Regions from separate parts of the Cellvibrio zantedeschiae genome, predicted to be linked through region 1. Evidence: riboswitches for the same ligand, from Rfam matches in the RefSeq annotation. Region 1 holds a riboswitch; the other holds the start of a gene.
The links. A riboswitch is a leader RNA that binds a small molecule or an ion and turns the genes downstream of it on or off. The one in region 1 is predicted to bind thiamine pyrophosphate.

Region 2: it holds a riboswitch for thiamine pyrophosphate, as region 1 does, so the genes downstream of both, thiD (bifunctional hydroxymethylpyrimidine kinase/phosphomethylpyrimidine kinase) here and thiO (glycine oxidase ThiO) in region 1, are expected to answer to the same signal.

Annotation. Positions count from the first base shown of each region.
Region 1 is NZ_BMYZ01000001.1:1,009,463-1,012,610, forward strand. It holds gene IE104_RS04480 (thiazole synthase) at 1-731, opposite strand, end outside; gene thiS (sulfur carrier protein ThiS) at 734-937, opposite strand; gene thiO (glycine oxidase ThiO) at 949-2,040, opposite strand; TPP riboswitch at 2,095-2,217, opposite strand; gene xseA (exodeoxyribonuclease VII large subunit) at 2,257-3,148, opposite strand, start outside.
Region 2 is NZ_BMYZ01000001.1:2,337,232-2,340,379, reverse strand. It holds gene IE104_RS10355 (TolC family outer membrane protein) at 1-524, opposite strand, end outside; TPP riboswitch at 959-1,060, shown strand; gene thiD (bifunctional hydroxymethylpyrimidine kinase/phosphomethylpyrimidine kinase) at 1,112-1,921, shown strand; gene thiC (phosphomethylpyrimidine synthase ThiC) at 2,014-3,148, shown strand, end outside.

The sequences.
Region 1 (3,148 bases):
TGATAGGCTTTTCTTCCAGCATCAATTGCATCTGCAAAAGCTTCTGCCATGAGTGGCGGATTGTGCGCTTTTGCCACGGCGGTATTTAATAAAATTCCATCGAACCCCATCTCCATAGCTTCAGCAGCTTGCGACGGTGCTCCTAAACCTGCATCAATAATCATAGGTACATCTTTAATTCTCTCGCGCAAGGTGCGTAGGTTATAGCGGTTTAATAAACCTTGGCCTGTGCCAATAGGTGCACCCCACGGCATCAACACTTCGCAACCCACATCCAGCAAACGTTTGCAAAGAATTAAATCGTCGGTGCAATAAGGTAAAACTTTGAAGCCTTTTTTAATTAAAATATCGGATGCTTCTACCAGACCAAAAGGATCAGGTTGCAGGTTGTAGTCATCACCAACTACTTCGAGCTTGATCCAATCCGTATCAAAAATTTCGCGTGACATTTCTGCCAGGGTTACAGCCTCTTTTACCGACTTACACCCAGCAGTATTTGGTAATAAACGACAACCACTTTCCTGAATAAACTTCCAGATGGCATCACCGGAACGATCTTCCGGATTTTGCCGCCGTAAACCCAGTGTTACAATTTCCGCGCGTGATTGAATAATGGAGTCACGCATTAATTGTGGCGATGCATAAAGCGCGGTGCCTAATAAAAACCGGCTGGAAAAAGTTTCACCGTAAAGCGTGAAATTTTTTGCAGGTAGTGTGGGTGTGTAAGTCATGGTTAACCGCCTCCAACAGGCTTTACTATATCGATTTGATCGCCATCCTTAAGCTCACGTTCTGTGTAGGTTGAACGAGGAACAAACTCACCATTGATTGCAACGGCAATTTTTACGCCCTCGAATCCCCAGTCTAAGAGCGCATCACTAAGCAAAGTGTTTGTCGCAATTGTTTTAGATTCGTTGTTTAAGCTGATCTTGATCATTTGTATTTCTTTTAATTTAATAGTTCGGTAAAAACGAGTTCAGGTTTTTTTAGGATATGCGCCAAAATATTCTCTACGACCGCAGGCGCTAATAAATACCCGTGCCGAAATAATCCGTTCGCGGTAATTAACCCATTTTGAATTTTCACTCGCGGTAAGTTATCCATATAAGCGGGGCGCAAATTGGTATCCATCTCGATAATTCGCGCTTCGGCAAATGCAGGCGACAAAGTATAAAGTGCACTGCTTAACTCCAGCGAAGATTGCAAGGTAATTGGTGAACGATCTTCGCTTTCAATTTGCGTGGCGCCAATCATAAAACGGTGATTTGGTTTAGGTACAATGTAAAGTTGATAGCGCGGATGCATTAAGCGCACAGGGCGACTCAGTTGAATTTCTTTGGTTTCAACATGCAATGTCTCGCCGCGAACACCGCGCAGTTTAGTGTCTTGTGATTTGGCGCCAAAGCCGCGGCAATCAATTACCAGGTCAAAATTTTCTTCGCTGTTTTCAGTGATAATTTTATGTGCAGCGACATTCACTTTGGTGAATTCACGCAGATTTACGCCAAGCGCAATAATTTCATGTCCAATAGCGGTGAGCAGCTCGCGATTATTTATATGGCCTTCTTCAGCGAGAAAAAGTCCCTGCGCAAAGTTGGGATTTAAATCAGGTTCCAATTCCTGAATTTGTTGTTGGTTAAGACGGTGATAGCTTTTGCACTGCGGAATAACAAATTTCAATTCGCGTTCGAATTGTTCCAGTTCGCTAAGATCTTGCGGGTGCGCAATAACCAAACTGCCGCGTTGAAAAAATAATGAAGCAGGTGCGTTTAATGTCGCCAGCCATTGCGGCCATTGTGTAAGTGCAAATTGGCCCATGCGATACACGCCTTCATCAGAAACAACGGCTTCACTTAGGGGGGCAATCATTCCCGCTGCCGTAAATGCGGCGGCACGATCTGTTTGCGGTTGATTGGGTGTAAAACTTCCTGCTTCAAATAAAGTGACTTTGCAGCCCGACTGCAAAAGTTGCCACGCGAGCAAACGCCCCAGCAAACCAGCGCCGGGAATTGCAATATGATGTGGACTTGAGTTGGTCATTGCGCCTCGGGATGTCGCGTTGAGGCAGGGGATTTAGAACGAGGTCGGGGTAGTGCCCATGAATACCTTGTTCCCTCCGCAGGTCTCAACCTGATCAGGTTCTACGGATTGGGCCGAACCCATCTCAGCCTCCGTATGTCCATTTACAAGGACACCGAGGCGCTCCGACAAGAAAGTCGCCAATATACTGAGCTGGGCGACCTAAAGCAATCTGTCTTACTGGTTAATACTTTCCACCACAGCAACAAACTCGCCTTTGGCGATCTGGGTTTTTACTTTGTCACCCGGCTTGAGTTGCTGACTGCTTGTAATAGGTGTTTGCGATTCTGCTAGTGTTGTTAACGAATAGCCACGCTCAAGTGTTTTGAGGGGGCTCAACGTATTTAACATTCGCACAGCTTCATTAAACCCTTGACGCTTTTGAATAAAAATTTGCGATTGGGCTTTAATCAGATTTTGCCTCGCTAGTTGAAACCTATGAGTAAGTTGTAACAAACGTGTTTGAGGGTGCTGTGCTTTTTGGCGAAGAACTAAGGTGTTGAGTCGGTTTTGCGAATGCGTAAGCGCTTTTTGGATGGCATTTTTCAGACGGATTTCCAAAGTGTCGCAACGCTGTGCTTGCTGTTCCAGCTTATCTTTCGGGTGGCGCAAACGTGAGCGCAGCCACTGGAGTTTCTGTTGCCAGTGGTTGAGGCTCCTTTGCATGGCTTCTTCCAGCAGCACTTCAAAACCAATAAATTTATCTAGCCAATCCTCGCCGTCAGGAGTGATTAATTCGGCTGCTGCCGACGGGGTAGGCGCACGCAAGTCTGCGACAAAATCGGCGATGGTGAAATCTACTTCGTGGCCAACGGCGCTGACAATCGGAAGATCGCTAGCAAAAATCGCACGTGCAACAATTTCTTCATTAAATGGCCATAAATCTTCGAGTGAGCCACCACCTCGCCCCAGAATAACCACATCAAACAAGCCTGCGCGATTGGCGAGGCTAATAGCTTTTACAATTTGTGGCGCAGCTTCTTTGCCTTGCACCGCAACTGGAATTACTGTGACCGGAATGCTCGGAAAGCGTCGCTCAAGCACATTAATAATGTCGCGAATGGCCGCG
Region 2 (3,148 bases), 1.3 Mb from region 1:
ACCTGGTCGAGTTGGTGCGCAAATGCATTTTGTTCTGCGATGCTGGTTTCCAATTTATCCACCGAGCGCAAAACATTGAAGTAGGCGCTGGCCACACGAACTATAAGGCTTTGCTGATCAGCACCGTATAGGGCTTCAGCTTGCTCGCTTAATTTCTGGCCTTTTTTGTAGTCGTACCAGGCAGACATGTTGAACAGAGGTTGGTCCAAGGTAATGCCCCAGTCCTTAGTTTTGCTGTTTGTTTCTCCAATACGAGTAGACACGGGAGTTTCTGTGTAATCGCCCTTGGCATCGCTGTAGTTATATCGAGCGTTCACTTGTGGCAGCAAACCTGCACGGGCAATAGCAGCGTACTCTTTATTTGCTTCGTAGCCGGCTTTGTCAGCTTTAATTTGCGCATCGTTTTTGAGCGCGAGTTCGTAAATTTCCAACAAGGTATTAGCACTGGCTCCAAATGGGGCGAATGCAAGCAGACCAATAGCCAGATAAAGCTTTGACTTTTTCATAGAGAACGACTCTTTCATAAAAAATCCTGAGGGTAAAAGATTCCGGTGTATATGGGTAAACAAATCAGGTAAAAAAATGTACAGCTTGAGCTGCAAACTTATGAAGCCCCACTTATGTAAGCTCTAGCTTAGACGCAGATCCGCAGGGTTTGGATTCACTCGTAAATTTAAAGGCCGAGTTTAGCGGGTTGGGTGTTACTGGTCGAGCTTTGAGGCTAATCAACAGGTTAAAAAGGGTAAACACTTGTCAGCAGAGGGTGTAGTTACAAATGTAAGCAGCATTTAGCGCGCTTGTCATGAACTTCGCCTGTCCTCTATAGGCTTGGCTCGATTTGATCGGAAGTCTGATTCAAAAACCGGTGTTGCCGGGATAAAGCTGGATGAGGCTAGATTAGTGAGTCATAAGGAGTGCCTATTGCTTTACACCCAAGGCTCAGTTCAATAGACTGCGAGGCTTCTTGTCGGGGTGCTTTAGGATACAGATTCCAAAGCTGAGATATACCCGCATACCTGATCCGGTTAGTACCGGCGTAGGGAACGAGAGCTCTCACTGGCGGTTCAGCCGCACCTCTCTTCCGCGCCTTTTGCTTGTTAGCGGAAAATCCATGAATCCGAAAACGAATACACCCATTGCAATGACCATCGCTGGCAGTGATAGCGGTGGCGGGGCAGGTATTCAAGCCGATTTAAAGACATTTGCGGCTCTGGGTGTTTACGGTTGTAGCGCAATTGCCTCATTAACGGCCCAAAATACTCGTGGCGTTCAAGGTGTTTTGCCTATTGCGCCGGCTTTTGTGCAGGCTCAAATTCAATCGGTGTTGAGCGATATTCAGGTGGGTGCAATCAAAACAGGTATGTTGGCGACTGCGGATATTATCAGCGCAGTCGCAGAGTCCTTGGCCGATAACTCTATTCCTTTGGTGCTAGACCCGGTAATGGTTGCAACCAGTGGCGATAGGTTGCTCGCTGAGGATGCCATTAATAACCTGATCACCAAGCTGATTCCGCGCGCAAGTGTTCTGACTCCCAACCTATTAGAAGCTGCTGCGCTTCTTAACACCAGGGTTGCCAGTTCAATAGTAGAAATGGAGCAGCAGGCTAAACACTTGCTGGCCATGGGAGCGCAAGCCGTGCTGATGAAAGGCGGGCACGCCAGCGGCGAAGATGCGACAGATTTATTAATGACCAATGCCGGTGTGGAATTGTTTAGGGCTAAACGAATAGACACCAAAAATACCCACGGCACAGGTTGTACGCTGGCCTCTGCAATTGCAGCAGGTTTGGCAAAAAATTTAACGCTGCGCGATGCTGTCGCCCAAGCGAAAGATTATTTACACAATGCTTTATTACATTCTAATGAATTGAACATAGGGCAAGGATCTGGCCCCGTACATCATTTTTATAAATTTTATTAATTTGGACCTTGTTGCTCCTGCTAGTTAACGCAATTAGTAGCGATGACGATTCCTATTTATCAAAGAAAAAAGTTAAAACCTGAGGATATCCCATGAATACCAGCGTAGAAAAAATCCTGAGCGAAAGCGCGCAAGTTGATCAGGCTTCCGTGCAGCCTTTTACCGGCTCGCAAAAAATGTATGTTCAGGGTTCCCGTCCTGATATTCGCGTTCCTATGCGCGAAATTACGCTGGCAGATACGCCTACTGACTTTGGTGGTGAAAAAAATCCACCTGTACGTGTTTACGATACCTCTGGCCCTTATACTGATCCAAACGTAAAAATTGATTTGCGTACCGGTTTGGGCGATGTGCGCACTGCCTGGATTGAAGAACGCAATGACACAGAAGTTTTGGAAGATAGTCATTCAGAATTTACCAACTCTCGTTTGAATGATCCAAAGCTCGCAGCACTCCGTTTTAACCTCACTCGCAAACCACGCCGCGCTAAACCTGGCATGAACGTATCGCAAATGCATTACGCAAAACGCGGCATTATTACACCGGAAATGGAATACATTGCGATTCGCGAAAACATGGCGCTTGCACAAGCGCGTGAACTGGGTGTAATGAATCAACAACACGCTGGCATGAGTTTTGGTGCAAGTATTCCTGATGAAATCACTCCTGAGTTTGTGCGCGATGAAGTAGCGCGTGGTCGTGCGATTATTCCTGCCAATATCAATCACCCTGAACTGGAGCCGATGATTATTGGCCGTAACTTTCTGGTGAAAATTAACGGCAACATCGGTAATTCGGCGCTGGGTTCTTCCATTGAAGAAGAAGTAGAGAAATTAACCTGGGGCGCGCGTTGGGGTGCAGATACTGTGATGGATTTATCCACCGGTAAAAACATTCACGAAACCCGCGAGTGGATTATTCGCAATTCACACGTACCCATTGGTACTGTTCCAATTTATCAAGCACTCGAAAAAGTTAACGGTATTGCAGAAGATCTGACGTGGGAAATTTTCCGCGATACATTGATCGAACAAGCAGAGCAGGGTGTGGATTATTTCACCATTCATGCTGGCGTTTTATTGCGCTATGTTCCACTTACGGCTAAACGCGTGACAGGTATTGTGTCGCGTGGTGGTTCGATTATGGCGAAATGGTGTCTTGCGCATCACAAAGAAAACTTCCTCTACACCCACTTCGAAGAAATTTGCGAAATTATGAAAGCTTACG